One region of the Paenibacillus sp. FSL W8-0919 genome, then DNA from elsewhere that is predicted to be linked to it. Evidence: riboswitches for the same ligand, from Rfam matches in the RefSeq annotation. Region 1 holds a riboswitch; each other region holds the start of a gene.
The links. A riboswitch is a leader RNA that binds a small molecule or an ion and turns the genes downstream of it on or off. The one in region 1 is predicted to bind ZMP and ZTP.
Positions count from the first base shown of each region.

Region 2: linked by a shared signal. The riboswitch ahead of rpiB (ribose 5-phosphate isomerase B) and the one ahead of NST44_RS18000 (bifunctional 5,10-methylenetetrahydrofolate dehydrogenase/5,10-methenyltetrahydrofolate cyclohydrolase) in region 1 are both predicted to bind ZMP and ZTP.
Region 3: linked by a shared signal. The riboswitch ahead of purT (formate-dependent phosphoribosylglycinamide formyltransferase) and the one ahead of NST44_RS18000 (bifunctional 5,10-methylenetetrahydrofolate dehydrogenase/5,10-methenyltetrahydrofolate cyclohydrolase) in region 1 are both predicted to bind ZMP and ZTP.

Region 1 covers NZ_JBBOPV010000001.1:3,948,877-3,958,689, reverse strand. The annotation lists gene NST44_RS18035 (MerR family transcriptional regulator) at 1-462, opposite strand, end outside; gene NST44_RS18030 (hypothetical protein) at 837-1,313, opposite strand; gene NST44_RS18025 (hypothetical protein) at 1,563-2,585, opposite strand; gene NST44_RS18020 (PadR family transcriptional regulator) at 2,582-2,938, opposite strand; gene NST44_RS18015 (NADH:flavin oxidoreductase/NADH oxidase) at 3,217-4,254, opposite strand; gene NST44_RS18010 (MarR family winged helix-turn-helix transcriptional regulator) at 4,360-4,794, opposite strand; gene NST44_RS18005 (Cof-type HAD-IIB family hydrolase) at 5,097-5,897, opposite strand; gene NST44_RS18000 (bifunctional 5,10-methylenetetrahydrofolate dehydrogenase/5,10-methenyltetrahydrofolate cyclohydrolase) at 6,170-7,018, opposite strand; ZMP/ZTP riboswitch at 7,090-7,169, opposite strand; gene NST44_RS17995 (permease) at 7,319-8,329, shown strand; gene NST44_RS17990 (TIGR03943 family putative permease subunit) at 8,361-9,311, shown strand; gene NST44_RS17985 (CobW family GTP-binding protein) at 9,327-9,813, shown strand, end outside.
Region 2 covers NZ_JBBOPV010000001.1:1,719,414-1,729,226, forward strand. The annotation lists gene NST44_RS07420 (FtsW/RodA/SpoVE family cell cycle protein) at 1-1,154, shown strand, start outside; gene spoIIR (stage II sporulation protein R) at 1,478-2,173, shown strand; gene NST44_RS07430 (L-threonylcarbamoyladenylate synthase) at 2,564-3,625, shown strand; gene NST44_RS07435 (manganese efflux pump MntP) at 3,715-4,278, shown strand; gene NST44_RS07440 (low molecular weight protein arginine phosphatase) at 4,458-5,045, shown strand; ZMP/ZTP riboswitch at 5,180-5,261, shown strand; gene rpiB (ribose 5-phosphate isomerase B) at 5,374-5,832, shown strand; gene NST44_RS07450 (TIGR01440 family protein) at 5,946-6,530, shown strand; gene glyA (serine hydroxymethyltransferase) at 6,697-7,947, shown strand; gene upp (uracil phosphoribosyltransferase) at 8,260-8,889, shown strand; gene wecB (non-hydrolyzing UDP-N-acetylglucosamine 2-epimerase) at 8,982-9,813, shown strand, end outside.
Region 3 covers NZ_JBBOPV010000001.1:4,195,612-4,205,424, reverse strand. The annotation lists gene NST44_RS19085 (MATE family efflux transporter) at 1-821, opposite strand, end outside; gene purT (formate-dependent phosphoribosylglycinamide formyltransferase) at 1,201-2,361, opposite strand; ZMP/ZTP riboswitch at 2,426-2,507, opposite strand; gene NST44_RS19075 (PAS domain-containing sensor histidine kinase) at 2,721-4,166, shown strand; gene NST44_RS19070 (YdcF family protein) at 4,170-4,802, opposite strand; gene NST44_RS19065 (phytanoyl-CoA dioxygenase family protein) at 5,222-5,998, opposite strand; gene NST44_RS19060 (AraC family transcriptional regulator) at 6,122-7,024, shown strand; gene namA (NADPH dehydrogenase NamA) at 7,057-8,079, opposite strand; gene NST44_RS19050 (Lrp/AsnC family transcriptional regulator) at 8,241-8,681, shown strand; gene tnpA (IS200/IS605 family transposase) at 8,852-9,325, opposite strand; gene NST44_RS19040 (GNAT family N-acetyltransferase) at 9,601-9,813, opposite strand, start outside.

The DNA.
Region 1 (9,813 bases):
CATATTCGGCAATTTGGTCCATAGCTTTAGCTCGGTATCACTGAACATCTTTTCCCTAAAGTGCATGGGTCTTTTCTTATCCTGCATGGATAGCTTGATCAGTTTTTGTACCGCCTGCTCTTGATTCCCCGCCTCAACCGCAATGCCGTTTAACAACGTGCGCAGGGACAGCTCCATTTCCTTTAATCTCGCCTGCTCCTCCTGAATATAGGTTAATTGATTCACGAGTCCGGTTGTCCAATTCCAATTCGGATCGGTAAGCATCTCCTGAATTTCTTGCAGTCGATACCCCATGCTTTTATAAAATTGGATCTGCTGAAGCTTCTGAAGATCCTCATCCGAATACAGACGATGGCCTCCCTCTGTTTTCGAAGAACATTCGAGCAAGCCGATTTGATCATAATATCGCAGCGTTCGGACGGTAATATGGGTCTGCTTCGCCACTTCGTTAATATGGATCATGCATTATTTCCTCCACGCCCTGATTTCTTTGATCATTCCTTATACAAAGCATACTTTAAGAGATAGCCCACTCCAAGGCCAACGCATACAGCCGGTAGAGGCTTATCGACCATCAGACCGATCCCCCCTCCTATAATGACGCATCCGTATATAATCATGTCGCCTTTTTTCAAACAATCGTCTCCTTTTCACATCATTTAGCATCCAGAGGATCCTCAGCAAGGCCATTATAATAAATGACGTAACGTCAGTTTCAAGCTTTTATTAAAATAAACTTGCTTACTGAGAGGAATTTTCCGTCCTCAACAAAAAAAGCACCTGCCCATCAATGATGGTTCAGATGCTTTCACATTAGTTATTGATAATCATGCGCATTACAAGTTTGACGAGAGGACCATATCGGACCGGGTTTGCGGGCCGATCTTGCGGACAGCGATACCATTGCGCTCCGCCCATTTTGTCAATTGGCGGATCCCTTCGCAGTTCTTATCTTCGAATTTAAAGCTGCAGAACAGCGGGGTTACATTCTTGTCTTTCAGGCTCAGATGGAATGCTGCTTTGTGACATCCGGAAACCTTGATCTCCCGGATCTGCTCAGCCTTCACCAAAGCACCGTTAATGGTAATGGTATCGGAATTCTCTTGAATCCGGATTTCCCGTTTGATCAACCGCGCATATCCCTCAATCGCGAGGGCTACCAGCATAACCGCATTCACTGCCATCTGCATATAGAATAAAACAGGATAGGAGTACTCCGTCAGGGTTGCGACTTGAAACATAATAATGCTGATGACCAGCGAAAAAATTAAAATGTCCTTCATTCTTGTGGAGTAATGGATGGCAAACTTCATTTTGATCAGCTCCGTTCCGTCTGTAAGGGTTTACATGTGCTTCTTCTCTTATTATAACACCATTGTACATAATTTTGACACATTTAATTCATATTTTCGTCAAAAATATGCTGTGCACCACGCTCCATTCTATGCTTACCCCGATCATTTTGGCGGAGAGGATCGGCAGTTCCCGCAAAAAAAAGAAGATACCGGCCTACTCCTTAGGCTGGTATCTCCTTATGATTCTCTTGTATTCGGATGTCCTGTTTACTTGCTTAGTACTCTTGGCCCGTCTTTGTGACGGAACCATTTCATCCCAACAGAAACGGTATCCATTAGGTTGATGATTATGATGATGTAAATGAGCCCTTCCCTGGACTGATTCCAAATCCGATTTACGGTATTATACGATTCTTCGCCCGTGGTCAGCAGGTTGGCATCCACGAGCTGGTTCATAAACGTCGGGTTCATGATGGCCGGATCCGAAAGTATGACGATGGCAGCAATCGTAAATACGACATTGAAAATGAGATGTACAGCCACCAGCTGAGAGGTCCATTTTCGCAAGATGAGTTTCATTGTGTCCTTCAAAATGCCGATCGCCGTCACGGCCCAGATGAAAGGTAAATAGATCGCGAACGCTTCTTTATCAAACACCGGTATGTTAAAGGATTGCTCGCCCGAAAAACGGATCACCCCGATCCAATCGATTGAGAACGTGAACACGACAAAGAACAGGATCGATGCCAAAAAACCGATCATTGGCTCAATGGGCTTAATGCGCGTAGCAGAATCGGGGACGGGCTCCAGGTGCGACGGCTCCCAATCCTTCGCCTTGTCGGTTCGTGCTCCAAGGTATTCGATAAAGGCAAAAATCCCCGTTACCCATGCGAACCCTTGAATGCTAACACTCAATATCGTCACAAAATATTCAAGCAGCGTCTCCCCCGAGCTGTCTGTGCTCGAAAAATATTCAATAATATACGAAATGCTGAGGAAGATCACCAGAGAATATATGACAATCTTCAGCACTGACCAATATCCGTCGATCAATCCCGGACCGATCAAATACCTTTCCTTGACCCTATATCGAGCCGCCATTTCGTTTGGCGGGCCGAGCTTCAGCAGCACCTGTTCTACATCCTCACGGCTGGCTGCGTCACCTGGAGCCCCGCGGTCCTCCAACATGTCCTCTATAAGTCCCCGCAATTCCATTTCGATATCAGCCCTTTGCGGCACGGGCAGCTTTTGGGTTACGGCATATACATACCTGTTTATCAGATCCGTCATGGGTCTCTCTTCTCCTCCTTGGCGTCGACGAGTCCCTCGAGGCTCGTCATCATATCCTTCCATTCCCTGTACAGCTGGCTGTAGATTTCCTTGCCCATCTTACTAATGATGTAGTACTTTCTAGGTCTTGCCTCGTTCGTATCCCACTGACTTTCAAGCAGGCCTTGCTTCTCCAATCTTCGCAACAGCGGGTATAGCGTGCCCGCCTCGACGCCGATTCCCTTCTCCTGCAATATGGCAACGAGGGAGTAACCATACTGCGGTTCTGACAACTGGCTGAGCACGCCAATAATGATCGTGCCTCTTCGAAGCTCCTGTACCAGTCCATGCAATATCTCTTGATCTTCAGACATGTCATCAACTCCTGGAAATAATTATAGTGTACGTCACACAATGTTGTAAAGATGACAATAATGAATTCTTAAAATATTTTTTTCGATTACACGCCATTCCACCCAGACGACAAACAAAAAAAGGTTATCGAAGGGTCGTCGTGACCCATCGATAACCTTTCATATCCAATAAATGAATGGAATCGGAATGGAGCATTGCTCATTTTGATATTATTTCGAGATCTCGTGTTACTTCCCGCTAGTTAACGCAGGCAAACCGTTCCATGCATTCTTCATGATTATTGCGCCTGTTTAGGAAATCCGTTGAGGTATTGTCTTGGAATGGATGTATCCTTCTTGAGAACGGCTGCCGCTTCCAACGTCCAATACGGGTTGCGCAGCATCCCTCTGCCAACGGCAACAAGATCCGCCTCTTCATTGCCGATGACTGCATTCGCCAGAGTCGGCTCATCCAGCCGGCCGACAGCAATCACCGGTACGCCCAGGGCTTCTTTGATTTGTCGAGCCAGCGGAACCTGGTATGCCGCATGGGTACCCGGTCTTCCCTCTGCAGCGATTGGGCCTTCGCCGCCAGCGCTGATATGGAACATATCCACCCCTGCAGCATGATATGCCTTGGAGAACGCAATGCTTTCCTCGATACCGTAGCCGCCATCCACGTATTCCCTTGCAGAGATACGCATGATCAGCGGCATATCGTCAGGCATTTCGCTCTTGGCCGCTTGAATCACCTCGACGCCGAATCTCGTTAAATCCTGGCCATATGCATCGGTTCTTGTATTCGTTAATGGTGAATGGAACTGGTGAATTAAGTATCCGTGAGCTCCATGCAGCTCGATGGCATCAAAGCCGGCTTGCACGGCACGGCGTACGGCCAACCGGAACTTCTCCACCATCTCTTGTACTTCTTCGGTCGTCAGGGCTCTCGGCGTTTTGGAATTATTGTCAAAAGGAATGGCCGACGGCGCGACAGGCGTCTGCGCGTCCTCCGCCTTCCGGCCGGCATGGGCAATTTGGATCGCAGCCTTCGCGCCATGCTGGTGGATTCCGTCAACGATGCGCGCAAGCGGCGCAATTTGTTCATCGGACCATAAACCAAGGTCGTAGTCCGAGATTCGTCCGTCAGGCTCTACGTCCGTCATCTCAACAATGACGAGCCCGGTTCCGCCGACCGCGCGGCTCACATAATGCAGATAATGCCAATCCGTTGCGATACCGTCCTTGTTCGTAACGGAATATTGACACATCGGCGGCATCACGATCCGGTTTTTCAGTTTCAAAGCTTTCAACGTAAAGGGGCTGAATAAATGTTCCATATGGTTTCCTTCACTCTCCTGATGTCATGTAATCCTCTAAATTAAATGCATGCGCATGCATTTAAAATAACAGACGAAGGAGCATTCGTCAATATTTCGATACAATCAGGACTTCATAATCTCCATCATATTCTGGACGCCTTGGCGGAATTTCGGAGAAGAGAATTGCTGCTCCAGCACATTCAGCACGGTAGCTCTTGCCCGTTGAAGTTTGTCTTCACCAATGGAGGTGAGCGACGTATATATCCCCCTGCGGTCATTCTCGCAGATCGCCCGCTGCATTGCACCGCAGCCCTTGGCTTCAAAGCGGCTGACCAGCCTCGAGATCGCGCTTTGACTGAGGCCGACCATCGCTTGCAATTGCTGCAGCCGCAGCTTTTTCTCAGGAGCCTCGAACAAGAATAACAGCACGTAAAACTCGTTCAGCGACAAGTCGTGCTGCTGCTGAAGCGTCTGTTCCAGTTCATTTGTGATCATCGCCTGTGTTTGCGTCAAGGACAGCCAGCTTGTAATGAGATCTTGTTTGTGATTGGTTGACATCGTTCCCACCTGCTCTAGGTTAATGGCCCTCAGATGGCAGGTCTCTCCCACCCGAAAGGCAGCTGTTGTTAACTTATCATATCAAGCTCACATTTCAGCCGTCAAACGGCTTTTCCTGTTGCATCGCATGATATCTCGCAAAAAGGCCCGCTCCTTATCATTTAAGGAACGAGCCTTTCGTGTGTTGATCGGAACGATAAGAAATGATGCGACGCCAAGCACCGTCTAAGCACGTCGTGCATGCAGCAGGCAATATCATACTGCGAGCCGGTCGGGAGAGGCACGCGCTTATAAAAGCTTGCTTATGCCATCACCTGCGGTTTTGGATCCAGCAGGCCCAGCATTTGAAGCCCGTGCCGGATGCCGTCCTCGCCTACATCCTTGGTAACGTGCCGGGCTGCGCGCTTGACGACGTCGGGCGCGTTCCCCATGGCTACGCCATGGCCGACATACGACAGCATTTCCAGATCATTCAGATAATCGCCAAAGGCGATGGTATCGGCTACGTCCATGCCCAGCGCTTGGATAAACTGCCGGATGCCTTCGGCTTTGGAACCGCCGACCGGAAGCACATCGGTGCCGTACGGACCCCAGCGGACCAGATCAAGCCTTCCTCCAAAGCTGGACCGATATGCCTCCTCTTCCTCCTCGGTGCAAAACACAATGGCCTGGAAAATATCCCGTCCAAGATAGTACTCCGGATCATATTCCGGGATCGTCAGCTTCAGCTCGCCCCAGCTGGAATCGATGTGCTCGTGGTGAGTCACGTTCATTTTCATTGCATCGCTTCCTGCATAGATGATCGGATGGTCCATCCGCACCGCCAGCTCGGTCAGCTGCTGCAGCTGCTCGGGAGGCATCGGGTTCCCGTAGATCGGCTTGCCCTGGTGAACGACATATTGCCCGTTCAAGGACACATAGGAATCGATGCCGAGCTGCTCGCGGATTTCCTCGAAATGATAGGGAGCGCGACCGGTCGCAATCGCGACTTCATGCCCGTTGTCTTTTAATTGTTCAATGGACTCCAGCGTCGACTCCGGGATCCGCTTGTCGTGATCGAGCAGCGTTCCGTCGATGTCAAAGAAAATTAATTTTTTATTCAATAGCCCTCGCCCCTCTTTTCATAGCTGATGGGTGTATTGTAAATGATGAAAAGCATTTCAGAGCAAGCAACAATTTATACCTCATGATCTTCCAACAACACGAATCCATCATGCTTTTTAACTTATCCTAGGTGACCCAACCTTGGTGAAAGACAATCCGCACAAGGGCTCTCCGCATATAGCCGGAACGGGAAGTCTTCTCTCGGCATCCTATTCAAAAGAAAACCGAGCCTTCAAAAGGACCCGGTTCATTTGCATTGCATTATCCACGATTAGGACTTCAGTGTTCTTTCGGCCGCCTCAACCGTATGCTTCAGCAGCGTGGCAATCGTTACCGGCCCGACGCCTGCCGGAACCGGCGTGATGGCCGACGCGCGCTCCGCACACGCCTCATAATCGACATCTCCGACATTGCCTTTGTTGTAGCCGGCGTCAAGCACTACCGCCCCCGGCTTGATCCACTCGCCTTGAATGAACTTTGGCTTGCCGACCGCAGCAACGACAATATCCCCTTGCGCGACGATGTCGCCTAGATTGTTCGTTTTGGAGTGGCAGATCGTCACCGTAGCGTTGCGGTTTAGCAGCATCATCGAGACCGGCTTGCCGAGAATCGGGCTGCGGCCGATAACCACGGCATGCTTGCCTTCGATCGGAAGCTTGTAATAATCCATGATCGCGATAATCGCTGCCGGGGTGCAGGACGGATAGTCCGCGAAACCGAACGCATTTTGCGAGAAGCCGAGCGTGGTCACGCCGTCCACATCCTTTTCGATCGCGATCGCATCGAATGCCGCTCTTTCATCAATATGATGCGGAACCGGATGCTGGAGCAGAATGCCATGCACTGCCGAGTCCTCATTCAGCTGCCGAATGGCCGCGATGAGCTCCTCGGTGGTCGTCGACGCCTTCAGCTCGATTTTCCGGGATTCGATCCCCAGGCGCTGGCATGCATTCCCCTTCATTCGCACATAGGTTGCCGAAGCCGGATCATCCCCGACGAGGATCGTAGCCAAGCAAGGAGTGACTCCCTTGGCTTTAAGCTGCTCGACCTTGACGGCCAACTTAACCTTTAGATCATCCGATACCGCTTTCCCATCCAAAATCAACGTTTCTGTACTCATGTTCAACCCGCTCCTTCGCCATTGTTAGTCAATAAAAACATAAAGAGGCAAGGCGACATGATCGTCTCCTTACCTCTTGCCCAGGCGTACGGCATATGAAACTATGCGCTCCCTCTTGGTACCCCAAGCTACGCCAGTAACGCATAGTCTACGTACTACTACTATACCATGAGCTTGCGGGAATACGCCATAGCTTCGGTGGAAAGAGTTATTCGTAATTCTTTTGATTAAATTGGAAAGTTGTCTTTCGTCCAAGCATAGAATGTCCTCGTAGATGATTTTTTTCGTCAGGAGGCCTTCATGAAAATTCCGGCTTTTTTCAAATGGCTGCCGTTCTTCCTGCCGCTGCTCTTTCTGTTCCCGGCTCTCATGACGATGCCCCGGAGCGGGCTCGCCCTGCTTGGCAGCACCGAAGTGCAGCAGCTTAAAACTGTATTCATCGGCATTTTCCTTGAGGCCCTGCCGTTCGTGCTGCTCGGGGTGCTGATTTCTTCGCTGCTGCAAATCTTTGTCAAGGAAGAATGGGTTCGCCGCCTAACGCCGAAGCATCCAGTTCCCGGCGTCCTGTTCGCATCCCTGCTCGGGATGATCCTTCCCGTCTGCGAGTGCGGCATGATCCCTGTTGTGCGCCGGCTCATGTTAAAAGGCATGCCGGCTTATGTCGGGATCACCTTTCTTCTCAGCGGCCCGATTCTGAATCCGGTGGTGCTTGCCGCAACGATGATGGCATTCCGTTCGCATCCCGAGATCACGATCGGACGAATGGGACTGGCCTTCATGATTGCCGTTACGATCGGCTTGCTCGTATTTGCTTTCGTGAAGAATAACCCGCTAAAGCGCTCCTTCCATGATTTCACCGCCGAGGTCGAAGCCGCCGGAAGCCGGCCATCCCACGCACACAGCAAAACTTGGCGCAGCCTTTTTGTTCATGCTGGTGACGAAATGGTGGATATGGGCAAATATTTAGTGCTCGGTGCGTTTGTCACGGCCTGCATTCAAGCATTTATTCCGCGGGAGGAGCTGCTCTCTCTTGCGAGCGGTCCGATGTCCTCCTATCTGTTCATGATGGGTCTGGCGTTTGTCCTTTCGCTCTGCTCAACGTCGGATGCATTCGTCGCTTCGGCTTTTACGCATACCTTTACCGTGGGCCCTCTCGTGTCCTTTCTCGTGCTTGGCCCGATGCTCGATTTCAAAACGCTGCTCATGCTATCCGCCGCATTTAAGACGAGATTCGTCATTGCGCTAAGTGTCGTCATCGTCACGCTCGTGTTTGTCGGTTCCCTGATCGCGAACATACTGCTTGGCGGATAATCCGTGAACAAGAAGGAGGTGAGCTCTTTCCATGAACCATTCATCGGCAGGTGCGCGGTTTCATTATGTTGTTCGTGCGCTGCTGCTGGCTGCTCTTGCTATTTATGTCATGCACTTAAATGAATCGAATCTCCTTGAATACTACCTGGCTCCGCAGATGCAGACGCTTCTGCTGCTCTGTCCGGTACCGCTTTTGTTCATTGCCTTCGGCATGGTATATCATGCCGTAATGGGCGACGCCGGCGACGTATGCGATTGCGAGCACCCTCATCCCCGAGGCGTTGTCCGAAATTTAACGGTCTACGGATTGTTCGCCTTACCCCTGCTCTTCGGATTGCTGGTGCCCGATCAGCCTCTCGCGAGCAGCATGGCAGCCAAGAAGGGCATGGTGTACACCTATCCGAATCCGGATGTGCGGACCGGTTCTGAGAATGTACCCGGAGATTCCGATGCCGCTGGCAGCGCCCGCGCACCGAACCCAACCGGAAATGAAAGCAGCCCGGTCGATCCGTTCGCACCGAGGGATAAGTATAGCGTGGAGTTTGCGGAGCTGGCCAAGCGGCTGTACGCCATGCCCTCCGTCACGGTAAGGCCCGAAATATTTTCCGAGACCGTCGGCGCGATCGAGATGTATAAGCCTGTCTTTGCCGGCAAGCCCATCTCGGTCCAAGGCTTTGTGTTCAGGGATGACAGCATGGATAAGAACATGTTTGCCGTCAGCCGGTTCTTGCTGATGTGCTGCACGGCCGATGCCGTTCCGTTCGGCATTCTCGTGAGCGGAGAGCAAGCATCCCGTTTCGAGAATGATACCTGGGTATCGATTGAAGGCACGGTCCAGACCGTGAAAATCGAAGGCGAGGAGCGCCTGCTGATTCAAGCCGAATCGATCGAGGCGATTGAAGAGCCGGCTTCGCCGTATATTTTTACCAATCCTGACTCTGTAGCTGCGTTTGATGAGCTGTATCCGGCAGCTCAACCCTAACCGGAGGTGAAGAAGATGAACAAGACACCTGTCATCATCATCAGCGGCTTTCTTGGCAGCGGCAAAACAACCCTGCTCCTCAGACTGCTCGCCTACGCAAAGACTCAGCGGTGGAACACGGCCGTTATCATGAATGAAATGGGCGAAATGGACGTAGACGGAGCGGTTATTTCCGGTGACATGCCCGACGTTCCGGTGGAGAAGCTGCTCGATGGCTGCATCTGCTGCACGAAGCGCGGCGAGCTCGAACTGGCGATGGATGTGCAGCTCAAGCGGCGTCCCGATCTCATCCTGATCGAAACAACCGGCGTAGCGAACCCGCAGCTAATTCTTGAAGATTTGGCCGAACCATCATTGGCTGAACGCATATCTATAGCGCGCAAGGTGGCCGTCGTCGATGCCGGCAAAATGCTCGAATACAACAGCTTCTTCGCGTCGGATCGCAGTCTGGTGCGTACGCTCCGGGGGCAGATCGCTTTCGCCGATACCATTCTGCTGAACA
Region 2 (9,813 bases), 2.2 Mb from region 1:
TAACCGTCCTTGTCATGCTGATGATCATCAGCGTTACTTCCTTATACAGCGTAACCATCGGATCGGCTGATTGGAACGGGTACCATATTAAGATGCTCATCTTTTACGTTGCGGGCTTTATCGCTTTCTTCGGCATGAGCCTATTGGATTACCGCGTTCTCATTAAACACGCGACCTACATTTATATCGGCGGCCTGCTGCTGCTTGTGTACGTTATGTTTTTCGGGTCAACGCTTAACGGCTCGAAGGGCTGGATTAATCTCGGGTTTACGAGCCTGCAGCCGGCGGAAATGTTTAAGTTGGTCTTGATTATCTTCCTGACTTTTATACTGGTGAAGAAAAATAAATCGCAGCTTTCCTTTATCCGGGATGTCATTCCGGTCGGCTTCCTGGCGTTTATTCCCTTCGTGCTCGTCATGGGCATCAACGACTTGGGGAATGCGCTAAGCTACGTCATCATTTTGATGGGGCTGCTGTGGATTGGTAATGTCAAATTATCGCATGCGCTGATCGGTCTGGTGCTCGTTGCGGGCACCGCTTTCGGCGGAATCCAGGCTTACATTCATTACCATGACGAGATTACAGCCTTCATGAAGGAAGGGAGCCGCTCGCACTGGCTGGACCGGATCGACCCGTGGCTGATGCCCGAGACGACGGACAACGCCGGTGCCGGCTATCACACCCACAATGCCAAGCTGGCGATCGCTTCCGGCGGCATGACCGGGGAAGGCTTTATGCAGGGGACCTCGGTGCAATCGGGACGGGTACCGTATACCTATTCCGACTCCATCTTCGTGCAGATTGCGGAGGAATACGGGTTTATCGGTTCTTCCGTGCTGCTCCTGCTCTATTTCATTCTGATCCATCGGATGATTCTGATATCGCTCGAATCGCGTGAACGTGCCGGTCCGTTTCTCATCATAGGGATCGTGTCCATGTTCTTATACCAAATCTTTGAGAATATCGGGATGTTTATCGGCCTCATGCCGCTGACAGGGATTACATTGCCGTTTATCAGTTACGGGGGAACATCGCTCGTAATCAGCATGGCGAGCCTCGGGGTAGCCATGAGCGTGAAGCTGCACGGCCGGGAAATCGAGGAGGATATGCCGGATCCGCATGCCCACCGGTCGACGGTGGCGAAACAGGCGTAAGCCGTAGCCAACGTGCACTGGTGGGGGGCTATCCTATTCGAAATGGCCTGTCTTGAACCAGGATACCCGAAATTTCCAAATACATTTATGAAGAGATGTTGTCCATACGGGGCAGCATCTTTTATTTTTTGTAAGGACAAGAAATGAGCCTGTGATTAGCCCTAGGCAGGGAAGTAACCTATTGGAGGGCTGACAGGGTAACGGGAGAGAGGCGTCTCTATCATCTTTTTAAACAAATTGCTAGATTCACGTTTAGATCTTCGGCGGCCGGACATACTGATAGCATCATAGATTATCGGTTGATAGAGAGGCGGTTGTCCAAGATGAACCATTATAGCGAAACCCTCCGTATTATCGTAAAAAAAATGATTTTGCTCTTATCCTGTATGTTTATGGTCATTACCGTGTGGGAAGGTCAGCGAATTGATGCTTTTGTTGTGGGGGGGCCGATTCCTCAGGAATCGATCCGGCTGCGCATCTTGGCCAATTCCGACAGTCCCTCCGATCAGCTTGTGAAGCGGGAAATCCGCGATGCGGTCGTGGAGCAAATGCAGCTATGGGTTCAGCAGCTGGATAACCCGCAGAGCCTCGAGGAAGCTAAGGCGCTGACGAGCCGGCATCTGCCGGAAATTCGCCAGCTGGTCGGTGAAGAGCTGAGAAAACGGGGAATCACCTACAGCTACAATGTGGAACTCGGCGTCGTACCGTTCCCGACAAAGCTGTACGGCGGCACGGTCTATCCGGCAGGCGATTATGATGCGGTGCGCATCACGCTTGGCGAGGGACAGGGACAGAACTGGTGGTGCGTGTTGTTCCCGCCGCTGTGCTTCATCGACGGGGGCAGCGGAGACGCGGCGGCGCAGCCGGCGGATGCCGGCGTCCAGACCGTCTCGGCGCAAGCCGATAAGAGCCAGGCGGATGAGCCAGTCAATGCGGGCGATACCGAGCCTGAAGTCCGGTTTTTCTTATGGGATATGTTTATCGGGATCTGGAATTGGGTGGCAGGATTGTTTGGATAATCTAGCGGATGCATAGGATGATATTCGGAAAGATTGATAGGAAGACATGCAGGCTGTTTGATTTTCAATTCGAGTCGAGTGTGATACACTTTCATTTAGAAGAGTGCTTTCTCTTTAGCGCGACCGGCTGCCCGGGTGGGGACCCGGGACGGGACTGAAGAATCGAAGCGCTTTTTTAAATGTCAAAAAGTATCAACTCTAAAGCCATTGGGATTAGCTCCAGCAAGGCGCGTGCTTGATGGTTAATATACTTCATAAACAGAAAGCTTGGGATAGGGAATGGAACATACTGCAAGCGGCCGCGAGGACAGCCGCCAATTGGAACATAACGAACAGCCTGTTGACCCGCAGTCACAACCGACGAAGGTGTGGCGTATCGGTATTGAATCGATGGAATCCGGCAGCCGAACTCCGGAAGAGGAGCAGGCTCTGCTTGAAGCGGGTCGGGTGCTTGCAGGCGGCGGGCTTGTCGCCTTCCCGACGGAGACGGTCTACGGGTTGGGCGCCGATGCGGGAAGCACGGAAGCGGTTGAACGTATATTTGCGGCGAAGGGAAGGCCTTCGGACAACCCGCTGATCGTGCATATATCGGATTTGTCCCAGCTGGATGACCTGGCGCTTCGGGTAAACGATACCGAGCGTGCGCTGATGAAGGCGTTCTGGCCGGGCCCGCTGTCGCTGGTGCTGCCCGTGAAGCCGGGTGCCGTGTCGTCCCGTGTGACGGCGGGGCTGGACACGGTCGCGGTGCGAATGCCTGACCACCCGGCTGCGCTCGCGCTTATTCGCGCGGCCGGCTGCCCGCTGGCCGCACCGAGCGCGAACCGCTCCGGCCGGCCGAGCCCTACGCTTGCGGGCCATGTGCTGGAGGATTTGGCCGGCGCGATCGACGGCGTGCTTGACGGCGGCCCTGCCGGGGTCGGCGTCGAGTCGACGGTCGTGCAAGCCGGCGAGGACGGTGCCGTGACGGTGCTCCGTCCCGGCGGCGTCACGGCCGAGCAGCTTGCCGCGGTGGCGGCAAGCGTGCGCCTCGACCCGGCGCTAACAAGCGCCGCCGGGGAGGCGGAGAGCCCGGCGCCCCGCTCGCCGGGCATGAAATACACGCACTACGCGCCGAAGGGCGCGATGTGCGTGGTGCAGGGCCGCGACGCCGAAGCGGTAGCGGCCCGCATCGCGGCCGAGCTTGCGGCCGCCGCCCGCCGCGGCGAGGTGACCGGAGTGCTGTCGTTCGACGAGCACATCGGTCGCTACCGCGCGGACGTGGCAGTCCCGCTCGGCCGCCAGGCCGCGCCGGAGGAAGCGGCCCGCCGGCTGTACGCCGGCCTGCGCCGGTTCGATGAGGCCGGCGCCACCTTCATTCTTGCGGAAGCCTGCCCTGAAGAGGGCCTCGGCGCCGCGGTGATGAACCGGCTGCTGAAGGCGGCAGGGCATCGCGTTATCGACGTGGATCTTTAACCGCAGCCTTTTTTTCCAAAGCCGATCAGGAATCATTTATCCCTTGTCCGCATATGGTGTACAAGACCATGAGACTTGGGGGAATGGGCATGTTGGAGGCGTCTGTCCAATCGGGACAGCTTGCGGCGATTCTGCTCATGGCGGTTGCACTCGGGCTAGACGCGTTTTCGCTTGGCATCGGCGTCGGTTTGCGAGGTAGGCTGCGCCACCGTCATATGCTGGGCATGAGCTTTCTGATCGGCCTGTTTCATATGCTGATGCCTCTGCTGGGGCTGGCTGCCGGCCGTTATGTCGGATTGCTGCTGGGACAGGTTACCGGGCTTGCCGCCGGCGGATTGCTGGTTCTGCTCGGGGGCCATATGATCCATAACGCTTTTCGCGGAGGCGAGGGCAAGCTCGTTCATCCATCCGCGCTGCTGGGTATGCTGTTGTTCTCGCTTAGCGTCAGCATCGATTCGTTCTCGGTCGGATTATCGCTGGGCATGTTCGTGCATGATGTAACGCTGATCGTTGTAACCTTCGGGGTGGTCGGCGGCTTGATGTCGATTCTCGGTTTGATGCTGGGCCGTCAGGTCAGCAGCAAGCTGGGCGAGTACGGCGAGATGCTGGGAGGACTTATTTTGGTTGTGTTCGGCGTGATGTTTATTGTCTGATACGGGCGGTAAGGCACACCGGATATGAAATGAGGATGAATGCGGGAATTCGTTGACCGGCAGAGTAGTAACTTTTGTGGAATCATTTGTCCGAGTAATATAGAAGTTGCGAAATTTGTGATGAGATTTGATACAATATCCCTAGTGACCTAATACTGACGGGAGGGAGCCTTAAGACTGTGAAAAAGATACTATTTGTCTGCACCGGAAATACCTGCCGCAGTCCGATGGCCGAAGGGATGCTGCGCAAGCTGGCGAAGCAGCGGGGCATTCCGCTGGAGGTGCGATCCGCCGGCGTATCGGCGATAGATGGCATGCCGGTGTCCCATCATGCGGAATCCGTACTGCGGGATCAGGATATCCGGGACGAGCTCGTATCCAAGCCGCTCACCTCAGAGCTGGTGGAATGGGCTGATCTCGTTCTGACTCTAACCCAATCGCATAAGCAATATGCCATTCGGCAGTTTCCTCACGCGGCCGATAAAATGCATACCTTAAAGGAATATGTTGAGGATGACAGCAAGGTGCTTGCAGATTTGCAGGAGCAAGACAGTCTGTACGCATCGATTGAGCTGGCCCGAGCGCTTGGTCAAAATGTCAGCGATAAGGATCGCGAACGGTTGATTGAGCTTCGCCAGCGCATTCCTAGCTTTGATATCTCGGACCCGTTCGGCGGCACGAAGGAAGAGTATGAAGCGACCGCAGCCGAGATTCGGACGGCGCTCTTTCGTTTGTTGGACAAGCTGAATGCGGGCGGGCCGGCGTAATCGCTTGCTGCGGGCGGATGAATTATGACTCTGGCATCAGAGCGCGTGAGTGGAAAAGGCACAGCTGCAGGCGTGGCTAAAAAAGCCGCTTGCCTTTCCCGGACGATTGATTTAAGATGTAGGGGAAACAACAATAGTTCCGGTGTAACTGGCGACGAAGTGGATGAAACCACGGTGGAGCACCGGAGTATACGGCCGGTCGCCTGGGCAAAGAGCATTGGAGCACTACGTGTGCGCCGACTGCTCTTTTTTCGTCTTTTGCGGGATATTTGGGTTATAATGAAACAAGCTAATCACGCGAAAGCGAACATATGAGGGGGTTTCATCGATGAAAATTGCACTAGGCACGGATCATGCGGGCATTCGCCTGAAAGAGGAGATCATGGAGGTTATTCGCAGCCTTGGACATGAGGTGGAGGATCTCGGCTGCGGCTGCTCCGATTCCGTCGACTATCCGGACTATGCGCTGCCGGTATGCGAGAAGGTCGTGTCCGGCGAAGCCGATCGCGGCATTCTGATCTGCGGAACCGGCATCGGCATGAGCATTGCGGCGAACAAGGTGCCGGGAATCCGGTGCGCCCTGACGCATGATGTGTTCTCGGCCAAAGCGACTCGCGAGCATAACGACAGCAATGTGATCGCGCTCGGCGAACGCGTAGTCGGCCCTGGTCTTGCTGCGGAAATCGTCAGCACCTGGCTGACAACCGAGTTCAGTCACGGCGAGCGTCATGTCGGCCGCGTCAACAAGATCAAGGCGATCGAGGAACGTTACCTAAAGAACGGATAGGACGTTTCTTTCCGTAAGGCCATTTGGGCTGTATTCCGGACGGTTCCCCGCATACAAGCTGTGCGGGACGAGGGCATGAAGCGACGTAGAGACTATTAAGGGAGGACTGTGGCATGAGCGATGCTTCCAACATTTCCTTAAACGGGCAGACCGCCCGCATCGTCCGCGAGCTCGCCGAGACGGCGAAGCTTGGACCGGGCAAGGTGCTGGTCGTCGGCGCGAGTACGAGCGAGGTTGCGGGCAAGCGGATCGGGACAGGCGGCGCGTTGGAGACGGCGCAGCAGCTGCTTGACGGCATTGCCGAGGTTCAGGCGGAGTACGGATTCTCGCTTGCCTTCCAATGCTGCGAGCATCTGAACCGAGCGCTGGTCGTTGAGCGCGAGCTGCTCGAGCGGCTTGGCTTGACGGAAGTGGCGGCTGTGCCGATTCCGGGAGCCGGCGGCTCCATGGCAGCCAGCGCCTACCGCAGCATGAAGCAGCCTTGCCTGGCGGAATCCATTCAGGCGCATGCGGGTATCGACATCGGCGAGACGCTGATCGGCATGCATCTGCGCAGCGTGGCGGTTCCCTTTAGGCCGAGTGAGCGGTATATCGGCGAGGCTCGGGTTACGGCCGCCTATACCCGGCCGAAGCTGATCGGCGGAGAGCGGGCCGTTTATCGCCAGGTGCCGGATGCGGATTCCGGATCATGCAATTGATTCGATTGGAACGGCTTGGACATCCTGTTTTGCTTGTTTGTAGGGAGCAACAGCGATTGTAGAAACATTTCACGTACTTGCCCCACATCCCATTTGGTAGTTGGCCCTGTGTAATACGGAAACAGGATATTTATAGTAAGATTTTGGATCATAGGAGGATATAAAAATGATGGAACATTTGCGTAAGAACGATCCTGCTGTACTTGAAGCGATGGAGCTGGAGCTGAAGCGCCAGCGCAGCAATATCGAACTGATTGCATCGGAGAATATTGTCAGCGAAGCGGTCATGGAAGCGATGGGCACCGTCCTCACCAATAAATATGCGGAAGGCTACCCTGGCAAACGCTACTACGGCGGATGCGAGCGTGTCGACATCGTGGAGGATATCGCTCGTGACCGGGCGAAGGAACTGTTTGGCGCAGATCATGCCAACGTGCAGCCGCACTCCGGCGCGCAGGCGAATATGGCGGTGTATCTTGCAGCGCTCAAGCCTGGCGATACCGTTCTTGGCATGAACCTTGCCCATGGCGGTCACCTGACGCACGGAAGCCCGGTCAATGCCTCCGGCCTGCTGTACAATTTCGTGGCTTACGGCGTTCAAGAGGACACGTTCCTCATTGATTATGATGAAGTCCGCAAAGCGGCGTTCAAGCATCGCCCTCGTCTGATTGTTGCCGGCGCAAGCGCCTATCCGCGCATCATTGATTTCGAGAAGCTGGCCGCGATCGCGAGTGATGTCGGCGCGCTGTTTATGGTCGATATGGCTCATATCGCAGGTCTTGTTGCGGCTGGTCTTCACCCGAATCCGGTTCCGCACGCGCATTTCGTGACCACAACGACGCATAAGACGCTCCGCGGGCCGCGCGGCGGCATGATTCTGTGCAAAAAAGCTTGGGCGCAAGCGATCGACAAGGCCGTATTCCCGGGATCGCAGGGCGGACCGCTGATGCATGTCATCGCATCGAAGGCTGTTGCTCTTGGCGAAGCGCTGGATCCGTCCTTCAAGACCTATGCTCAAAATGTCGTGAACAATGCGAAGGTACTGGCCGACACGCTGATTGAGGAAGGTTTGAACATCGTTTCCGGCGGAACGGATAACCATTTGATGCTGGTGGATACGCGCAATCTGGATATCACCGGCAAGGATGCGGAGAAGGTGCTGGATTCGATCGGCATCACCGTCAACAAAAATGCGATTCCGTTCGACCCGACCAGCCCGTTCGTTACCAGCGGCATTCGGATCGGTACGCCGGCGGTTACGTCGCGCGGCATGGATGAGCAGGCCATGGTGACCATCGCGAAGATCATCGCGATGACGCTGAAGGCTCCGAAGGATGAGGCGACGCTCGAGAAAGCAGGCCGTATGGTTGCCGAGCTGACGGATCAGTATCCGCTGTATCCGGACCTCAAGTACTAATCGGGATCGACGGGGTGGGTATTCCTCAGGGTTATGAACCTGCAGGAATACCCTTTTTTTGCATATGGAGGGTTTCGGCTGCGAGAGGCAGGTCGTTTGAATCCTGGAAGGAGCATCTTTGTTGGAAAAAATGGGAACCGTATATAGGGTGGGTGGCGAGGAGCTTTAACGTGCCCTTCGAGTCGAAAGAAACATGACCTATGCGGGTGTCAAATGGCCGGAGGGAATGATATAATAGACAGGATTTATGGAGCTTACCATATTATACGCCCATATTGAAAACATATTTGTATCCAACCGGAGGGACCTGACATGGGAAAATTGGTGATTTGTGATCACCCGTTGATTCAACACAAACTAACATTTATTCGCGATATGCGGACTAACACAAAAGACTTTCGCGAGCTTGTAGATGAGGTCGCGACATTAATGGCTTATGAAATCACGCGGGAGGTTCCGCTTGAAACGATTTCCGTCCAAACCCCGGTCGCCGAAACCGAAGGCAAGGTCATCTCGGGCCGCATGCTCGGGTTGGTGCCGATTCTCCGTGCCGGTTTAGGCATGCTGGACGGGGTGGTCAAGCTTCTGCCGGCAGCAAAGGTCGGGCACGTCGGCTTGTTCCGTGATCCGGAAACGCTGCAGCCCGTGGAATACTACACGAAGCTGCCGACTGATGTGACCGAAAGAGAATTGATCGTAATCGACCCGATGCTCGCCACAGGGGGCTCCGCGATTGCTGCGATCGACGTCTTGAAGAAGCGGGGCTGCACCCAGATTAAAATGATGAATCTCGTAGCCGCGCCGGAAGGCGTTAAGGCGGTCCAGGAAGCGCACCCGGATGTGGACATCTATGTTGCTGCATTGGACGAGGGTCTCAACGACCATGGATACATCGTACCTGGTTTAGGCGATGCGGGAGACCGGCTCTACGGGACGAAATAATAGAATCCGCTGACTGTCCGCTAACCGGCTTGCCTGACTAGGGAGGCCGGCGGGATCGGAAGCAAGGATGATAAGGAGAGGTAATATCAGCCATGTCTAAAGTGAAAGTGATGACCATATTCGGGGTGCGCCCTGAAGCGATCAAGATGGCGCCGCTCATTTTGGAGCTGCAGCGACACCCAGAGCATATTGAATCCGTGGTGTGCGTTACGGCCCAGCACCGACAGATGCTGGATCAGGTGCTTGAGGTGTTCAAGATTGTTCCGGACTATGACCTGGACGTCATGAAGGAACGCCAGACATTAAATGAAATCACCGTTCGCGTTCTGGAAGGTCTTGAGCCGGTGCTGCGCGAGGCTAAGCCGGATATCGTGCTCGTGCACGGCGACACACTGACGACGTTCCTGGCGAGCTATGCGGCCTTCCTGCAGCAGATCCAGGTCGGCCACGTCGAAGCCGGCCTTCGGACATGGAACAAGCTGTCTCCGTATCCGGAGGAGATGAATCGGCAGCTGACCGGCGTATTGGCGGATGTCCATTTCGCGCCGACCGAATGGTCCGCGGACAATCTCCGCAGAGAGAACAAGCCGGAGTCGCGCATTTATGTAACGGGCAATACGGCTACGGACGTATTCCAATATACGGTGCGTGACGACTATACGCATCCGGTGCTGGATTGGGCCGAGGGCAAGCGACTGATCCTGATGACGGCGCACCGCCGGGAATCCCACGGGGAGCCGCATCGTCAAATTTTCGAGGCTGTGAAGCGCATTGCCAATGAGTTCGAGGATATTGCGATCGTCTATCCGGTTCACCCGAGTCCTGCGGTGAAGGAGCCGGCTCACCGGATTCTGGGCGACCATCCGCGCATCAAGCTGATTGATCCGCTGGATGTGGTGGATATGAACAATTTCTACCCGCATA
Region 3 (9,813 bases), 250 kb from region 1:
GCCGCTGTGTAAGCCGCAACTGACAGTGCGCCAAGACCGTTCAGCGTAATCTGAAGAATAATCGCCCCGATGGCGATGATCGATGCCTGAAAGCCCATCGGGAAGCCCACCCGCATATGCTGGCCAATAAACGTCCAATCGATCGACCAGTCGGCCGTTTTGAACTGCAGCAACGGAACCTTTTTATGGATATAGATCAGGCAGAGCAGACAAGAGAACAGCTGTGAGATGACAGTTGCTAGCCCGGCACCCGCTACGCCCATCTTAAAGACGAGTATAAACACGAGATCCAGCACAATATTCAGAATACTTGCGATAACCAGAAACAATAGCGGAGTGCGGCTGTCCCCGAGCGCCCGAAGCAGGTTGGCCAGCAGGTTGAATAACACCGCTGCGCCGACGCCAGCATTGATTACGATCAAATACGAATAAGCATCATCCAATATTTCAACCGGCGTGTTCATCATGACAAGGGCAGGCTTCGTAAACACGATACTAAGGATGGTCAGGACGATCGTGAAAACGATACTGATCCAAAAGCTCGTGCCGACGCTTTTACGCACACCAGCAATATCCTTTGCCCCGAACCTCTGCGCGGTAATGATGGAGAGGCCTGCCGTCAGGCCTTGCGCAAAGCCGATAATAAAAAACATAATGCTTCCGGTCGAACCGACGGCCGCCAGTGCGTTCACGCCGATCGTGCGTCCGACAATGAGCGTGTCGGCCATATTGTAGAATTGCTGAAACAGATTGCCGATTAACAGCGGGATCGTGAACATGATGATCAGTTTAATCGGACTGCCTTGTGTCATATCTTTCATGAGTGCTCTCCTATGATGTGAAGTTCGCCATTCAACATCTTTTTTCTAATATGTATGGTTTCCTGCTGCACACCGGGTCGCTTATCGGGCGATGGGTCTTCCGGGCAGCACGAATGCTGTTTTCTTGTGTATCTTATCATGAACAACGGCAAAAGTGATGCAGGTTTATATTCAAAATCTAAATAATTTCCATGGCACTGCCTTTCCGATCATCGTATGGCCATTCGTAGATAGGGATCTAACGTATCCTCTTATGGAAAAGAGGCCAGCCGTTGGCAATCCGGCTGACCTCTCGCTATTGGGCAGTATTGCATTCTTCAAATGGATTTGATATCAAGCATAAGCGGATAAGGCGCACTTCGGAAGAAGGCTAACACCGTTATGCTTCTTCCACCCCAAGCTTGTCCAATGCCTGTTTGGCACGAGATCGCGCTTCCTCCACCTCGCCTGCGGTCGACAAGGCCACCGCTACTCTTCTGCCAGCCTTTGTCACAGGCTTGCCGAATAGACGAACCTGTGTGCTCGGTACCGCGAGCGCCTGCTCGGCGCCCGTAATCTTGTAGTTTTCAAGCTCACCCGGTGCTTTCAACGGACGGCTGGCGCCCGGGGTGATCAGCACGATTTCCGGAATCGGGTAACCGAGGATGGCCCGGACATGAAGCGCGAATTCGGACAGATTTTGCGTGACCAGCGTAACTAATCCGGTATCATGCGGGCGAGGCGATACCTCACTGAAATATACTTGATCCTCGGTCAGAAACAGCTCGACGCCGAACAATCCGAAGCCGCCCAATTCATCGGTAATGGCCCTCGCAATGCGCTCGGCTTCCTTCATCTGCTGCTCGGATATCGGATGAGGCTGCCAGGATTCGATATAGTCACCGCTTTCCTGCACATGTCCGATCGGCGGACAGAAGCTTGTCCCGCTCACCGAACGAACCGTTAACAGTGTGATTTCCGACTGGAAGGTGATGAACTCCTCGATGATCACCCGGCCGTTCTGTACGCGCCCGCCTTCCATTGCATTGTTCCAGCATGATTCAATGTCGCTCTCCGATCGGCAGACGCTCTGCCCTTTCCCTGAAGAGCTCATAAGCGGCTTAATTACGCAAGGAAAGCCCATCTCCCTTACCGCGACCTCGAATTGTTCATAGTTATCCGCAAAGCGGTATCCGGCCGTCGGCAATCCGAGCTTCTCCGAAGCAAGCCTGCGGATGCCCTCCCGGTCCATCGTCAGCTTGGCCGCTCTTGCGGTAGGAATGACGCGGAAGCCCTCCTCCTCCAGCTTCACTAACTCGGATGTGGCCAAGGCCTCAATCTCGGGAACGATCAGATCAGGCTGTTCCCGCTCGATGACTTCCCTCAGCTTGGCGCCGTCGAGCATATCGATGACGTAATGGCGATGCGCGACGTGCATGGCAGGCGCGTCGGCATATCGGTCTACCGCCACGGTCTCCAAACCTAACCGCTGCGCTTCGATAATGACTTCCTTTCCGAGTTCTCCGGATCCCAGCAGCAGCATTTTTTTCGTTTTATACATCGTTCTCCAGTCCCCTTTTCAAAATAGAAATATTAAAAAGAGGTAAGGGAAAATAAACTTCCCTTACCTCTGCCCAGGCGTACGGCTGTCGTCATCCATGTGCTCCCTCATGGTTCCCCCATGCAGCGCCAGTCACACATCGACCTACTCATTGTCAGCTAAATCATACTGAATATTGAGCATGAATGCAATATGAATGCAATATGACCGCTCATGACAATCACCGAAAGCGGCCACTGACCAATCCGTTCCATGCGCGCAAGTTACCAAATCTATCGCCCTTTCATTGATGAAAGCGCATCCAGCACATATAATAGGGGGGTGATCAAACCTTACAGTCAATTGAAAGGAGACTTGCCGTGCTCCCCTATTCTGTCCAGCGTCAGGACTTTGCTTTTGAACACGCCATCATCGGAATGGCCATCGTTTCAATCGACGGAGAAGTGCTTCAAGTCAATTCGGCTTTGTGTGAGTTATTGGGCTGCTCCAAACAAGAATTAATGGATGGAGCGCTGAAAGCGACGAACATCGGCGGAATTCAGGAAGTGATTAGGCACAAGACGGGAGATTTCCAGCTCAAGCCTTCTCAGGTGACCGCACTCCAAGTTGGCATGAAATACGAACATCCTGCCGGACGGAATCTGGATTTGAAGCTTCACTTTTCGGCATCCGCTGAAGCGCAATCGCCGTTCCGCCATTGCTTGGTCCAATTTGAGAATCTCACCCCTGTTTACGAGCTCCAGGAACAGCTGACACAGAAGGAGATGAAACTGGTTGAGAAGGAAGAAGGCTTCCAGCAGCTCCTGGAAGAGCTCCCGCTTTCCGCGCTCATTACAAAGTACGGCATGATCCAGTACGCAAATCAGGCGACGCTACGGCTGCTTCACGCCTCGAATGTCTCTGACGTGCTCGGAATTTCAACCGATGTCGTGGTTGATCCCTCTTCGCATCATAAGCTTGCAAGGCGAAGAACGCGTTATGCGGAATATCGGGAAATCGGACCCGTTACATATCTTATCCGCTGTTTGGACGGTCAACAAAAAATCGTCTCCGGTATCACGCTGGTCACCACCTATAGAGGCGAAAAGGCCGCACTTAGCATATTCAAAGATATCACAGAGCAGAAGATGGAAGAGGATCGCATCATGCAGTCCGAAAAGCTGACGACAGCAGGACAATTGGCAGCAGGAATCGCGCATGAGATCCGTAACCCGCTCACGTCAATTAACGGCTTCATTAAACTCCTTCGTTCGTCGGAGCAAAGCAATAAGCTGTATTTCGATATCATCGAATCGGAACTCAAACGGATCGAGCTGATCGTCAATGAACTGCTGGTGCTATCCAAGCCGGAAACCTCCCATGTCAGCAAGCCATTTGACGTGCTCGGCATCGTCGAACAAATCGTTACCCTGATGAAGGTCCAGGCTGCGCTGAACAATATCGAGATCATCCCGCGTTTCCCTGCCGAGCCTGTATACGTTCACGGCGAAGCGAATCAACTGAAGCAGGTATTCATCAATTTGCTGAAGAACGCCATGGAGGCGATGGATCAAGGAGGAACGATCACGCTGACCATTCAGCAAAGCGACAGCGATGTCCATATCATCGTCCAGGATGATGGTATCGGCATGACGCCAGAGCAGATCCGGTCGTTGGGACAGCCCTTCTACACAACGAAGGATAGCGGAACCGGGCTCGGATATATGATTACGAAAAACATCATCCATAATCACGGCGGATCGATCCATGTGGAGAGCTCCCCGGAGCAGGGCACCAGCTTTACGATTCAGCTGCCTGCTTTATAGATATTAGCGAAAAGGCGACAGCACGACATAACCGGTGTAATAAAACATCTCCCGAAGCAGGAATGGAACCTTGCTCCGGAAACTTTGATATGCACTTCGATCCGTTGGTGACGGATATGCCTTCATTCCGTAATCGTCCGCCATCGTCATCGCCCGCTTCATATGAAGCCGGTCGCTGACAATCAAATACGTGGACAAACCTTCTTGTTCACCGACCGCTTGGGCATGGGACAGGTTCTCTTCCGTTATCTTTGACACCGTTTCGATCAGAATGTCTGCTTCCGGAACTCCCCGGGCAATCGCGTAATCCCGGGCAACCTCGGATTCCGCCGACTCAAGGTCCGATCCCCGTCCCCCCGTAAAGATCAGCTTATCCACATACTGATGCTTATACAGCCATAAGGCATGATCAATGCGTCCCTGGAATACGGGGGAGGGTTTATCGCCCCACACGGCCGCTCCAAGTACAATGGCGGCATCGGATTTTACAGGCTCGGTCTTTGCTCCGTAAGTCCATATGGCGACGGCCGCATAAACCATATATGCCATGATAACGGCAGCAGCTGAGAGGACGATTCGCCGGATCGTCTTTCTTCGGCTTCCTACGACTTTGCGAGACCGATTTACATTATTCACAAACTCCCCCCCGATCTTCCTCGAAAGCCTTTTCGCAGCAAAGCGTTGATTTTTAAATTGATAGGAGCTGAATCCGTTCAATACGACTCCATTCTACCATACCGGTTCTCTCCCCCGGTATTTTCATTAGGTTATAAGCTCCTTTACCGGCTTAAGTCCACTAGGTGCGAGGATCAAGGACGGGTTAGATGTAAGCGATCGATGCACGAATTAGATATACGGATTAGATGAATGGGGCAGAGGTAAGATCGAGGTGGAGCGGCTCGAAGCCGGAGCAGCGACTAGATCGAGCTAGCCACGACGCTTGCCACGCAAAATGAAAAAACAGGGATTCAAAGCATCCCTGTTTAACCGTCGCCTTTAGCTGAGATTTATCCTTTCTTCTCATCCGAATACAATTCTTTTCAGCCATGACATTGCTAGCCCACGATCTCGTACTTCGGCTTCACGTTATTAAAGTCGGGATTTTCACCGCTAACCATCAGCCCCATCCCCCAATCAAAGTGAACATTGGCCGTCGGCAGATCCGATGCATCCCGATATTGGAACAACACGTTTCGCCTTGTTCGCTCGCTGCGGTTAACGTCCGACCCATGGATGGTCAGATAGTTGAAGAAGAGTACATCTCCCGCCGATGCCGGACAAGGTGTCCCTGACGATATCGGATATTCCTTGTGGTTCAGGTAATACGAGCCTACATGAGGAAGTATTCCTTCTTTGTGGGAACCGGGAACGACACACAAGCATCCGTTCTCCGTATCCGCATCATCCAGGTGAATGCTTGCCGCAAGCATGGTATGATCACGATGAGGGAAGTAAGGATAATCCTGGTGCATCGGAAAGGCTGCCCCGTTTGAGGGAGGCTTCACCAGCATTTTGGAATGATGAAGCTGCACATTCGGTCCGATAATTTGCTGCAGTACGGCGGTCATTCGCGGGTGGATGGCGGCGCGCATGAAAGCGGCATCATGATAGTGTACGTCATGAAACCCTTTCAGCACCAGCTTCTTCAGCTGCTCGGGAGGCAGATAATCGCCCTGCCAAGCGTGGTTCTGATCCGCCTTGGCGCGCGCCGCCCTCCGGATAATCTTCTCAACCGCTTCCCGCATCTCTTCCACTTCCGCCGGATCGAACACGTTCCGGACCAGCAGATACCCATAATCTTTGTAAAATTGGACATCTTGTTCATTAATCATGCCTTAGAAACCCTCCTCAATCTTGTTTTGGTTCTGGTTTCATTATAGGCAGCTCATGCATCGACGTATTTGCACAGCGAGGACCACAATTTGTACAATTACGCCAAGGAGGTGTTCATAACGATGATTCAATGGACCCACAGCGAGGAGCGGCTCAATCGGTATGCCGGGCATCTGCCGGGCGAGCGTCTTTCCTTTCTCGTACATTATTGGGGAAGCGTCCGGAATTTGGCTACCAATGCGATGCATAAGCATTCCTTCCTGGAGATTTGTTACGTTGACAATGGCGAAGGCATCTATACTGAAGCCGGCGTCGATTTTCCCTTGCGACAAGGCACAGCCTTTTGTTCAAGGCCAGATATTTACCATCGGATCCAAAATGTCGATCAACTGGATTTGTTATTCGTTGCTTTTGAAGTCAGAAACCATCCGGCTGAGGATCACGCCATGAACTACTTGCGTGTCCTGGAAGGAGGGCCGGTATGGATTGAGGATGCCCGCGAAGCGCCGTCAATCCATCTGTGGAAATCGCTGCTCATCCATGAACAGCCAGGCCAATCACTGCCGGTTACGCTCTTGCCGCCCCTCGCGCATGCGCTGCTTGAGTCTTTTTCCGTCATGTTCGGCAAAAAGGACACGCTCCCGAAAGGGCCGGAAATCTCCACCGGTTTCTCCCACTCCGCCCAGCTTGTTCAGCGGGCAAAGCTCTACATCAGGGATAACTTGGGCCGTCAGCAGCTGTCTTTAAGCGAGGTTGCACGATTTTTGAATATATCCCCTCGCCAGCTGTCGCGATTGTTCGCAACCTGCATCCATGAGTCATTTTCCAGCTTCGTCCGAACGGAGCGAATTCGAGCCGCTGAGCTTATGCTGACGATTTCTGATGAACCGATTAAGCTGATTGCCGAGCGTACCGGCTTTTCGTCCGTCCATTACTTCACGAGATTGTTTACCATGACGAAGGGCGTACCACCGGCAGCATACCGCGCTAAATTTAAAGCAGTCTTGGCAGCACGTACCGAATAACAGCTCATCGATTCGGCTTGATCGTTCTGCTGTTAACCCTCTGTATATCCGGTGGTGAACCATTGATTACGGTATGGGGCCGGCTCAGATATGGTTTCTCCCAGCTGCTCGGCTGCCGTCCGTGGCCAGAACGGGTCTTTCAGCAGGGCACGGCCAACCGCGATGAGATCGGCCTGACCTTTGCGGAGGATCTCTTCAGCCTGCTTCCCGCAGGTAATCAACCCGACTGCAGCGGTCGGCATTCCAATCTGACGGCGAATCGCTTCCGCATAGGCAACCTGATAGCCTGGATATACCTCCGGTTTTTGATCGGTTACGCCCCCGCTGCTCGCGTCGATGAGGTCGACCCCTTGCGCTTTCATCCGCTCGGCAAAGTCAAGGTGATCCTCGATATGGTTCCCATGAGGATGGTATTCTTCCGCAGAGATTCTCACGAATAGAGGACCGTTCCAAACCTGCCGCACCTTCTCAAGGGTCCTCCCGAGGAAGCGGTACCGATTCTCCCTTGAACCTCCATACATATCCTCTCTCTGATTGGTCAAAGGGGACAAAAAGTCATTGATGAGGTAACCGTGAGCGCCGTGAAGTTCTATGACGTCAACGCCTGCTCGCCTAGCACGGACAGCCGCGTTCCTGAAGGCCTCGATGACCCTTTCGATCTCCGCAATCGTCATCGGCTTCGTCCTTTTCCCCCGATACGCTGCCCCTGACGAAGAGAAGCCGGTGCCTTGCTCCTTCTTCCTGCCGGCATGACCCAGCTGCATGCCAACAGCCGTCCCTTGCCGGTGCAGCATGCTCACAAGCTCTCGAAGCCGCTGCTCCTGCCCATCATCCCATAATCCCAATCCGCCCGGATCTGCCCCCGTCCTCTCAACGGCCGTTACCTCAATCATGATTAATCCCGCTTGGCCGATCGCCCTCGCGCCGTAATGCAAATACTGCCATTCGGTTAGCTTCCCTTCTTGGTCTGCTGCTAACGTGCCCATCGGCGACATCATGATTCTGTTTTTTAACCGTACGCCGCGGATGGTAATCGGACTGAATAACATGGACATAACTGCTCTCCTCTCCGTTTTTTATGCTTTGCATCTCATGGCTTAATCCTATATGATGAAGGCGCAAGCGAGAATGGAAAGTTAAAGGTTTTTCATTATTTTCACCGCAATTTTCAAGGAAGTTTCGGGATTTACGCTTTATTTTCTAAGGAGGTGCGCATGTGGATCGAACGGATGTCCAAATCCTCGAATTGCTGCAAAATCATGCACGGCTTTCCATGACGGAGCTAGGCAAGCTCATCGGGCTGTCTCAGCCGGCCGTAACCGAGAGGGTCCGCAAGCTGGAAGAGCAGGACGTCATTATCGGATATCGGGCCGTCGTGTCGACTGAGAAGCTGAACAAGCACTGTATGGCGTATTTACTGTTCCATACGAAGCATTGCGAGAATTTCATTGCTTTCTGCGAGCAATCGAACGAGGTTGTCGAATGCCATCGTATCAGCGGTCAACATAATTATCTTATAAAAGTGGTCTGCGACTCGATGCGGGCACTCGAAGCGTTCATTAACCAAACAGGACAATTCGGCGATTCCACGACATTGATCGTCATGTCGTCCCCGATTGAGAACAGGGTGCTGCTGCCCTCACAGGTTGAAGAGTAGCCGGATTTCGGCAAGCGCCGAATCGGTTAATCAGAACCACCCGTCAAACGGGTGGTTTGCTCTTGGGGTATAACCCCTTGTTGCCAAACTGCGCCTAAAGACGCTAGCCTGACAATAAAATTGCTCAGGCTCAGTGTAATTTGTCACTTTCACTTACCAGTTAAACTGGTTTACTTCTTCTTGTTACTGTTTTTGCTGAATGGGTCTTCATACTCTTTCACACTCAGTTTATCAATTGCTTGGTCATGTGCTTCTTGCTCACGGATATATTTTGCCACGGTGGCTTCATTCAAGCCCACTGTGCTGACGTAGTATCCCTCCGCCCAGAATTTTCGATTACCATATTTATACTTCAAGCTAGCATGCTTCTCGAATATCATGAGTGAGCTTTTCCCCTTCAGGTATCCCATAAATGATGATACTGAGATTTTTGGGGGAATTGCTACCAACATATGTACATGATCGGGCATCATGTGACCTTCGATTATCTCCACTCCCTTGTATTTACATAATCGTTTGAATATTTCGATTAAGTCTTTCCTCACTTGATTATAAATCTCTTTCCGTCTATACTTCGGGGTGAACACAATGTGGTACTTGCACATCCACTTCGTGTGAGCTAAACTATAGCTCTTGTTTGCCATCTAAGACCATTCCTTTCATTATTGAGCCTGAACATCTCAATTTTATCGGAATGGTCTTGTTGGTCAAACCTCGATCTCTCCACCCGCATAGCGGGTGGTTTTTTGTTTCGCACGCTTCGCGAGCTCAACTGGCTAAAGCCGCAACAAAAAAAAGGTCTCCATCCTCTGATAGGACGAAGACCTTTTTCAATTGGCATCGTTTATCGGCTTCAAGCCGGTTCTACCATATCGTTAAGTTGATGCTGCATTTCAATCCCCACGCCTTGTGGAACTTCCTACTTCACATCCTTGCTGCTCCGGCTTGAACAGAGTACCCACTCCGACTTCAGCACCGCGTAATAGTATTCGTCCCACCAGGTACCGTCTTCCCTTGGGATGCACTGAATAAAATGCCCTTCCCGGCGCATGCCGATCTTCTCCATCACCCTGTAAGAAGCGATGTTATCCGGCTGACAAGTAGCCACCACCCGGTGCAACCCAAGGTTGGT